3 regions of the Pseudomonas rhizozeae genome follow, and region 1 is predicted to be linked to each of the others. Evidence: riboswitches for the same ligand, from Rfam matches in the RefSeq annotation. Region 1 holds a riboswitch; each other region holds the start of a gene.
What was found. Region 1 has a riboswitch for cobalamin ahead of RG836_RS14025 (CbtB domain-containing protein). Riboswitches for the same ligand answer to the same signal wherever they lie in the genome.

Region 1 (3,270 bases):
AGCGTCCCCAGCACCCAATCCTGATCTGGCCAACTGGCGCGATGCACCACGGCGATCGGGCAGTCGGCGCCGTAATGCGGCAGCAACTCGGCGACAATTTTCTCCAGGTGGTTGACCCCTAAGTGGATCGCCATGGTCGCGCCATGCTCGGCCAGACTGGCGAACGTCTCGCCGGGCGGCATGGCAGTCTTGTCGGCGTAGCGGGTCAAAATCACGCTTTGCGAGACGTCCGGCAGGGTCAATTCCGCGCCGAGCAACGCGGCGCAGGCGGAGGTGGCGGTGACGCCGGGGATGATTTCAAACGGGATATCCAGCTCGCGCAACCAGCGGATTTGCTCGCCAATCGCTCCGTACAGACTCGGATCGCCGGAATGCACCCGCGCCACGTCTTGGCCCTTGGCATGGGCGGCTTTGATCAGGTCGATGATCTGTTCCAGGTGCAGCTCGGCGCTGTTGACCACCTGCTCGGCGCAATGGCCGTCCAGCACGGCGGCGGGCACCAGGGAGCCGGCGTAGATAATCACCGGGCATTGGCGGATCAGTCGCTGGCCTTTGACCGTGATCAATTCCGGGTCGCCGGGGCCGGCGCCGATGAAGTAGACGGTCATGGCCGGCTCCTTGAAAAAAGCTCAGAACGCACCTTCAGATGAAGATTGCTCATGATGGAGAGCGATGGATTATTGAAGGTTTACGCCGCGATCGCCAGGGCCAGGGTCGCCTGAGCGTACTTTTGTCGCGAGACCAGCAGTTTCGCTGGTGCCCGGGCCAATTGTTCCGCCAGGGCCAGCGCGGCACTTTCGGCCACGCCGTAGCAGCCGGTGCGCTCGAACGCAATCTGTGAGCGATGGCTCAATTGCGCTTGATAAGCGGCCAATTCGGCGCTGCTGAAGCAAATCAACGGCAGGCCCAATTGGCTGGCCAATTCCCGTAACCCTGGCTCATCGCACTTGATGTCGATGCTCGCCAGGGCCTTGATCGCCTGCAGTTCGATGCGGTGCGCTTGCAACGCTTGATCGAGTAACGCCCGCAACGTACTGGCCGGGCAGCCACGCTGGCAGCCCAGTCCGACCACCAGGGTCGACGTTGCGCAGGTGTTCGTCATGCGTGGTAGTGGCCTGCCTGTTTACGGCGGAACAACCACGCGCTGATCAAACCGAGGGCCAGCCAGAACGCGACGTTAGTCAATTGCGAAGCAATTTTGAACTGCGCTTCCAGTGCTTCTGGCGCCAGCATCGAATGCACTTGCGGTTGCGGCGCGCCAATCACATGCGGCACGGCGAGGATCGCCACGCCAAGGATTTTCAGCGCCCAGTGACGGCCGAACACGATCAACGCGATGCCGGCGGCGGTGGAGGCTGCGGTGCCGACCCACCAGATTTGCCGCTGCGCCAGATCGGCGGCAGCGGTGCCCGGCAGTTCCGGCGGCAGGCCCAGCGTCGGCGCCAGCACGAACGTCGCGTAACCGGCCAACCCCCAGAGCAGGCCTTGAGCGGTTCGAGTCGGTGCACGCAAGGTGTACAGGCCGGCCAGCATGAGCGCAAAACCGACCGCGACCACCAAGTTGCCGCCGGTCGTGGACAGCACGCGCTGCCAGCCGTCTTCCGGCTCCCAGGCTTCGCCGTCGTGGCTGTGGGCGGCCGTCGCACCTTCGGCATGTTCGTGGACTTCAACCGCGGCGGGCTCGGATTTCTCGTAGGTCTCGGCCTGGAGAATCAACGGGGCAACCCAGAAGCTTTGCAGCAGGGTCAGCAGCAGGGCGGCCGCCAGACCGGTGAAGCCTGCGGTTTGCGCAATACGCTTGATCATCGGGGCAGGTCTCAGTGGCAGGGGAACGCGGAACTGTGACGGGTATCGTGCGCGGCGTTATGGACGGCTTCGATGTGCGAGAAACCGGCGAAGTACACCAGGCACACGCCGAGGATCGACGCACAGACGGCGGCAGTCAGACGTTGGCTGAGGGTCGTGGTGCTGGCGGAGCTGTTATCGGTGCTGCTACCGGTGCTGCTGATGATCGACATGGCGCTTCCCTCTGTGCTGTCAGCGGGTGAATCGAGCGCATGGCAGGCCTCGGCACGGCAGGCGCGCGGAGACTCGAACAGCGCCCGCCCACCGCGGGTTTGTTATGGCGTGGTCAAGCCACGATGTGTTGCGGGCCGGTCTCCGGGCTCACGAGGGGCGGGGCGCGCAGCCTCACCTGAAAGAATCGCCTTCCCATGCCGAGGCACAGTGGCTCTGATTCTTCGCTCGCTTACCGTTGCGGGGGCAGCACCGGACTGACATGGCCTTGAGTAAAGCACATGATTCACCGGTTTCCCGTTTCACCCTGTGAGGGGCACCCGTAACAAGATGCGTAGGAGAGCATGGGCGGGGGACGGGCGTCAAATTGGCTGCAGATTCGTCTGGTGCAACAGCTTCATTGTGGTAAGGGAGCTAGCCTGTGGCGAGGGGGCTTGCCCCCGATGGGTTGCGAAGCAACCCAGCTTTCTCCCGCCGAACGACCGTGCGTCCAGGTTTACGACGGCTGCGCCGCCGAACGGGAGCAAGCTCCCTCGCCACAAGTAAGTCCATCAACCCAGGGCCCGTCCATCCACCGCCGGTGATCGCGGACATTGACCCGCTCCCACACCATGCGTAGCCTTGCGCTTTCGAGGTTCTTCGGCGCGTGCGCCGGAGCTAAGAAGGGAACGCGGTCAATGCCGCGGCTGCCCCCGCAACTGTGAACGGTGATGTTCGCTGCCACGCCACTGCCCTGTTTGTAGCTGACCGCTACCGGGCGGGAAGGCGCAGCGAATGCCAGGCCCCCGGGCCGGCGCGCCGTCAGCCAGGAGACCTGCCTCGGCACAGATTCTCACTACAACCGGGCGGGGTGATCCGGTGGCGATCTCTTCCCGCGCGCCTGCGCCGCCGGTTGTCGTCCCGTATGCCCGCCACCTTGCCAAAGGGCATCCGATGAAAACACTGGCCAAACTCCCCGTCACCATCGTCACCGGCTTCCTCGGCTCGGGCAAAACCACCTTGCTGCGGCACATGCTCGACAACGCCCAGGGTCGCCGTATCGCGGTGATCGTCAACGAGTTCGGCGAGCTGGGTATCGACGGTGAAATCCTCAAACAATGTTCGATCGGCTGCACCGAAGAAGAAGCCAACGGCCGCGTCTACGAACTGGCCAACGGCTGCCTGTGCTGCACCGTCCAGGAAGAGTTCTTCCCGGTGATGCGCGAACTGGTGGCCCGTCGCGGCGACCTCGACCACATCCTCATCGAAACCTCG
Region 2 (3,270 bases), on a different contig from region 1:
AGCCCCACCAATTCGGCGCGGGTGCCTTCGACATCGGTCAGCGAATCGAGTAGGTACAGCATGCCGCCGCACTCGGCGAGCAAGGGTTTGCCGGCAGCATGGTGAGCGCGGATTGCGTCGAGCATCGCGGTGTTTTGCGACAGCGCCACATGGTGCAATTCCGGGTAGCCACCGGGCAGGTAAAGGCTGTCCGCCGGCGGCAACTCGCAGTCACGAATCGGCGAGAAGAAACTCAACTCGGCGCCCATCGCGCGCAACAGATCGAGGCTGGCGCCGTAAGTGAAGGCGAACGCTTCGTCGTGGGCCACGGCGATCCGCACCCCAGCCAGCAAAGGCTCGGCGTCGATCAATGTCGGTGCGGCGAATTCGACTGCTGGTGGCAGCGCTACCTCGCAGCTGCCGGCCAAGGCTTCGGCGGCGGCGTCGAGACGCAGGTCGAGGTCGTTCAGTTCGCTGGCCTGGACCAGGCCCAAATGGCGGCTGGGCAACTCGATGCCGGTTTCCCGCGAGAGCGCGCCGTACCAGCGCAGGCCTTCGGTGAGGCTGCCTTCAAGCAATTGCGCGTGGCGCAAGGTCCCGACCCGGTTGGCCAGCACACCGGCGAACGGCAGGTCTGGCTGGTAGCGCGCCAGGCCCAAGGCCAATGCGCCGAAGGTTTGGGCCATGGCGGTGCCGTCGATCACCGCGAGCACCGGCACGCCAAAGTGGCGCGCCAGGTCGGCACTGGACGGCGTGCCGTCGAACAGGCCCATCACGCCTTCGATCAGAATCAGGTCGGCCTCGGCGGCAGCCTCCCACAACAGACGACGGCTTTCCTGCTCGCCGACCATCCACATGTCCAATTGATAGACCGGCGCACCGCTGGCGCGCTCGAGGATCATCGGGTCGAGGAAGTCCGGGCCGCATTTGAACACGCGCACCTTGCGCCCCTGATTGCGATGCAAACGGGCCAGCGCGGCGGTGACGGTGGTTTTGCCCTGACCGGAGGCCGGCGCGGCGATCAGTACCGCCGGGCAATGACGTGGCTGAGTCAAAGTTCGACGCCTTTCTGCGCTTTGATCCCGGCCTGGAAGGCGTGCTTGATCATGCCCATTTCGGTCACGGTGTCGGCCAGTTCGATCATTTCCGGTTTGGCGCCGCGCCCCGTTACCACCACGTGCTGCATCGGCGGGCGGGCCTGCAAATCACTGAGCACCTGATCGAGATCGAGGTAGCCGTGCTTGAGGGCGATGTTCAGTTCATCCAGCACTACCAAGCCGATCGACGGGTCGCGCAGCAATTCGCGGGACACTGCCCACGCGGCTTCGGCGGCGGCGATGTCGCGCTGGCGGTCCTGGGTTTCCCAGGTGAAGCCCTCGCCCATCACATGAAAACGTACTTGTTCGGGAAATCGCCGGAAGAACAATTCTTCGCCGGTGCTGTTGCGGCCCTTGATGAACTGCACCACGCCGCACTGCATGCCGTGGCCCATGGACCGCGCGAGCATGCCGAACGCCGAGCTGCTCTTGCCTTTACCGTTGCCGCTGAGCACTAGCAGCAAACCGCATTCGTTGGGGGAATTGGCGATGCGTTCATCGATCACGGCTTTTTTGCGCAGCATGCGTGCCAGGTGGCGTTCGTCACGTTCGGGGGAATCAGTCATGGGGCAGCTCTCCGTTGAGGCGGGGTCACGGCGGGCGGGCACAGGAATAGACGGCAAAAAGCCTGGCATCGCCCACCGTGATGCCGCTGGATGGATCAGGCCGGTCTCCGGGCTCATGAGCGGCGCAGGCCGGGCTGCGCGCCTTCCCATGCCGGATTGGCACAGTGGCTGGCCCTGGTTAAAGGGCTGGCGCAGCTTTCACTCATTTACCGTTGCGGGGGCAGCACCGGGATCGTGGTTTCAGCAATAGAAGCAGCACTCACCGGTTTCCCTGTTTCACCCTGTCGACCGTGGCCACAGAGCACCTGAAACAAGCCGCGAAGGTTAGAGGGTTGGGGGTGGAGCGTCAATGAAAGCAGGACCGCCGTCGCCGTTTATCCGCCGCCGCTCAAATATCTGACGTCAATCTTGTGCGACGCTTGTCACAGTGATATCAAAGCGCCATAAATTTAACATCACACAAAGAAGGGTGAGCCCCATGCAAGGCATGATCATCAGCAATCCGAAGCTGGAATTCCTGCGCCCGGTGCTGGAGCGCTGGTTCGACTGCATCGACCGCTACAACGCTGTGCGCGGCGATAACGACTCGCCATATTGGTTTGACGAACAAGCCAACCTCGGCCTGCTGTCGGCGGCGGCCTGGATGGCAGAGATGGTCACGCTGCAACACACCAGCACCCGCAAGCAACTCGAAGAAGGCGAACGCAACGCCCGCGCCGATCTGATGATTGCCGGCGCCGAACAGCGCGCTTACCTGCAAACCACCCAGCGCTGGCCGAAGGTCAACAACCTCAACCTGACCCAAGCCTTGCAAGACATCACCAGCGACGCCAAACGCATCAGCTACGCCAGCGACCTGAAACTCGGCTGCCTGTTTGTCTCCCCGCAAAAAGCCCAGCAAAGCGCGACGCCGGAAGAATTGCAGGACATGGTCGACGACCTGCAGAAGGAGCACACCTGTGCCGTCGCCTGGTACTTCCCTTATGCATATCGCAAGTTGCGTAACGAATCGGGCAACTATCACCCCGGAATTGCGATGCTGTTCAAGGAAGCGCGCGGCTGAGGTTGAACCATCGCGGCGCCGAGTGTCTCTACCACTACACAGTGCACTCAAAGGGATGCCCGCATGTTCAAGCCTCAATTCGTTGTCGTCATTGCGCTCGCCGCCGGCCTGGTCGCCTGCGGCGAGTCCTCCACACTGCAAGTGTCGGATGGCACCGGGGCTTCGCCCAAGTTGCCGGAACCGAACAAAACCCTGATTCCCACCGTTAACATCGCCCCGGCAATCGGCTGGCCGGACGGCGGCAAACCGGTTGCGGCCCAGGGCCTGCAAGTAGGCGCCTTCGCCAAAGGCCTGGATCATCCGCGCTGGCTGTACAAGCTGCCGAACGGCGACGTATTGGTCGCTGAAACCAACGCGCCGCCGAAACCCGATGACAGCAAAGGCATTCGTGGCTGGGTCATGGAAAAAGTCATGGGCCGCGCCGGCGCCGGCGTGCCGAGCGCGAACCGCATCACCCTGCTGCGCGACAGCAACCACGACGGCGTGGCGGAAACCCGCACGGTGTTCCTGCAAAACCTCAACTCGCCGTTCGGCATGACCCTGGTCGGCAACGATCTGTACGTGG
Region 3 (3,270 bases), on a different contig from region 1:
CGCGCATCGACGTAGCGCACCCCCGCGCCGGCATTGAAGCGTTCGGCGAAATCCTTGCTCAACCACAGGTTGGCAGTCCGGCGCGGTACATCGACCGGCCGGTTGCCCTGGAAGTCCTGGCCGCCGCTGGCGAAGTCGTCGTACTCGGCGCGTACGAATGCGGCGTTGGCCGACAGTTGCACCGCGTAAGGCAAGCTCAGTTCCAAAGTCGCCTCGATGCCGTCCGAGGATTGCTGGCCGATCTGCTGCTGGATCGTCGGGTTGGCCGGGTCGGTGCTCAGCAGTTTCTTTTTGACGATGTGATACGCCGCCAACGTCCATTCGCCACGGTCATCGAGGAACTGCTGCTTGAAACCCACTTCAGTCTGCTTGGCCTTGGTCAGGTCCCACTGCTGCTGGCCGGCGCTGAGGGTCAGCAGGTTGCTGACACCCTCGGTACTGGTGGCGTACTGGCCGTAGACCGAGGTGTCGTCGGTCAGCGCAAACACCAGTCCGGCGCGGTAGTTCTCACCGGTCAGGCTGCGGTCGCTGCGGGTGTCGGACAGCAAATCATGCCGATCAAGGTGCACCTGATCACGGCGCGCCCCGGTGATCAGCGACAGACGTTCGGTCAACTGGGTGCGGTTCTCGGCGAACAGCGAGAACTGCCGCGCCTGATTACCATCCCGCGAGCGGTACGGGTCATCACTGACGTACTGCCCGCCACCGGACTGCGCCATGGGCACGCTGTCGCTGTAGGTGTTACCGAAGTCATGCTTGCGCAGGAAGCGGATCGAGTTGTAGTCGGCGCCAACCACCGTGCGGCTGTCGAGACCGAACAGACTGTGGTCGAAGGTGAAACTCTGGCGATCGCCGACCTGTTCCTGGGTGTGTTTGATGCTGATGAAGTCGCTGCGGCCGATTTGCTCGCCGGGCTGCCAGGTATAGGTTTCCGCGTTGCGCCAGCGCCGCTGGGTCTTGAGGAAATACAACTGATTGCTGGCGGTGATTGCATCGCTGATGCGCCAATCGGTCACCAGCCGCGTCGACTGATCGTTGTAGTGCAGCTCGGCATTGTCGACGTTGTAATTGCGATCACGCAGGCGTTCGCGGTTGTGCCCCTGCACCAGCGGCGTGCCGAAATACTGCTGCGGATTCTGCTCACCGTAGTCGTGGGACAGGCTCACGCTGAGGTCTTCCGACGGCGCCCAGCGCAGTGACGCGCTAAGGGCCAGGCTGTCGGAGTCGCCGCGATCGACCCAGCCGTTGCTCGCCTGTCGATTGATGTTGAGCCGATAGCTGAGGGTGTCGGTCAACGAGCCGCCGCTGTCCAGCGCCGCTTGCCGGCGATCATCCGAGCCGTAGCCCAGGCGCAGGCGATTGCGTATCTCGCCCTCGAACGGCTTCTTCGGCACCACGTTGACCACCGCGCCGGTTGCGCCTTCGCCGTACAGCACCGAGGCCGGGCCACGCAGGATATCGATGCGCTCCACCGACCAGGTGTCCACCGGGAACGTCACCGTACCAGCGCCCACGTACAGCCGCGTGCCGTCATAGAGCTGCATGATCGAGCCATGCCCGGTAAAGCCGCGCGCCGACAACGCGGTGCCGCCATTGCCCGGCGAGCCGATGAAGCTGATGCCCGGCGAACGGGTCACTGCGTCCTGCACCGTGGCGTTGTTGCGGCGCTGGATCTGCTCCGCGCTGATGCGGCTGACGCTGGCCGGAGTTTGCAGCGCCGTGAGGTTCAGCCGCGAACCGGTCGGCACCACGGTGTGCAGGTCGGCCGGCGCTTCGGTGCTGTGCACGGTTTCAGTGATGGCCGTGGTCGGCAACGTCAGGGTGGTGTCGTCTTCAGCGGCCTGGACCGGCAAGACAAACGCCAGGCACGGCGCGATACCGGCGCGCAGGGACGTGCCGGACAAAGTGTTGAACAAGGATTTACGGGACATGTCGTTCCAACTCGAAACAGGAATGAATGAATCCCGGAGGGAACAACGCATAGGGAATCGCGGGCGCGCAAAAGCCCACGGAAACCGGCCTGCGCCCGCCCACCGCGGGTTTGCCACACAAAGCTTCAGGCCGGTCTCCGGGCTTGCGAGGGTCATGAAGCATTCACCTTCCCATGCCGGAGCACAGTGGTCTGTCGAATGCTTCGCTCGCTTACCGTTGCGGGGGCAGCACCGGACTAGTCATCGAAACGACGCACCGGTTTCCCGTTTCACCTCATACACGGCGGCATGAGGCACCTGAAACAGGCGCGCATCTGACCACTGGTGGCGGGCAGAGTCAATGTGCGATGGGGTTCGTTCGAGGTGTTTGCTGGCAGGCGAATAGCTCTCGCGAGCAGAGGGTTGGGTGATGGATGCCGTTCGCCTGAACACTGGAGCTCCGGTGTGCGAGCCTGCTCCGGGCGACGTTTCGACGAAGGCTATTCACCGCCCGGTGAGTGCGTTGCGGATGCCCTCGACACCTTGGGCCTCACCAACGGACACCCCGAACAAAACTCCACCGGCTCACACACTTCATACCAAAAACAACAGGTCCGGCGGAACCGGACCGCTTTGCCCCCCTCCACCACCGTCAATGGCCGACGGAAATGCCCCAGCGGGTTGTACCCCAACCCAAACACTGCAGGCGCCGCCTCTTCCAGCAACCAGTGAAAATCTTCGGCACAGCGCTGGCGAATCAGCGGATCGTCGATCAGACCCATGCGTTTCTCATACAACGAATACACGCGCACCGCCGTGTTCTCCCACAGGATCCGCCGGGAAATACCGCTGACCCGGTTGAAGGTTTGCCACAACGGTGCCAGCAGCCCGGCGAACAAGTCGCCGACGATCGCCTCACGCCAGGCCTCGCGCTGGCCCGGCGCATAACTTTGCGGTGTGTGATCCGCCAGCGGCAGCGACGAACTCCAGCGACCCTCGTCATAACCGTATTCCAGCACCGCGTTGTCCAGTGTCAGCGGCAGGCCCCGGTCGCACGCCGACAGCGCGTACAAACAGGCACCGGTGGCGAGAAAGGAAAAACGCTTGGCCAGCAGCGATGCGGTAATACTGCGAGTCGGCGAACCGATCACCGGCCCCAGTTGATCGAGCAACTGCGCGCACACCTCATCGTCCAATAGCGCCCGGGCACTGACCGAACGCTGCATATCGCGCGCGGCCAACGGCTTAAGGCGCAGCGCACCGGACAACAGCGCCCAGTCCTGCACGCTGAACATTTCGCTCAGCGACATGGCGGCAGCTCCCGGCCGAACGGAATGCACAGCGGCGTGCCGAAGAACGG

Region 2: another riboswitch for cobalamin. It lies ahead of cobO (cob(I)yrinic acid a,c-diamide adenosyltransferase); the one in region 1 lies ahead of RG836_RS14025 (CbtB domain-containing protein).
Region 3: another riboswitch for cobalamin. It lies ahead of RG836_RS08860 (TonB-dependent receptor); the one in region 1 lies ahead of RG836_RS14025 (CbtB domain-containing protein).

The regions. Positions count from the first base shown of each region.
Region 1 is NZ_JAVLSB010000043.1:152,626-155,895, reverse strand. It holds gene cobM (precorrin-4 C(11)-methyltransferase) at 1-608, opposite strand, end outside; gene RG836_RS14035 (cobalamin biosynthesis protein) at 689-1,102, opposite strand; gene RG836_RS14030 (CbtA family protein) at 1,099-1,806, opposite strand; gene RG836_RS14025 (CbtB domain-containing protein) at 1,818-2,018, opposite strand; cobalamin riboswitch at 2,135-2,355, opposite strand; cobalamin riboswitch at 2,632-2,852, shown strand; gene cobW (cobalamin biosynthesis protein CobW) at 2,950-3,270, shown strand, end outside.
Region 2 is NZ_JAVLSB010000041.1:37,375-40,644, forward strand. It holds gene RG836_RS12830 (cobyrinate a,c-diamide synthase) at 1-1,034, opposite strand, end outside; gene cobO (cob(I)yrinic acid a,c-diamide adenosyltransferase) at 1,031-1,642, opposite strand; cobalamin riboswitch at 1,724-1,966, opposite strand; gene RG836_RS12840 (hypothetical protein) at 2,121-2,705, shown strand; gene RG836_RS12845 (PQQ-dependent sugar dehydrogenase) at 2,769-3,270, shown strand, end outside.
Region 3 is NZ_JAVLSB010000026.1:97,339-100,608, forward strand. It holds gene RG836_RS08860 (TonB-dependent receptor) at 1-1,931, opposite strand, end outside; cobalamin riboswitch at 2,043-2,247, opposite strand; gene RG836_RS08865 (IucA/IucC family C-terminal-domain containing protein) at 2,411-3,220, opposite strand; gene RG836_RS08870 (ABC transporter ATP-binding protein) at 3,211-3,270, opposite strand, start outside.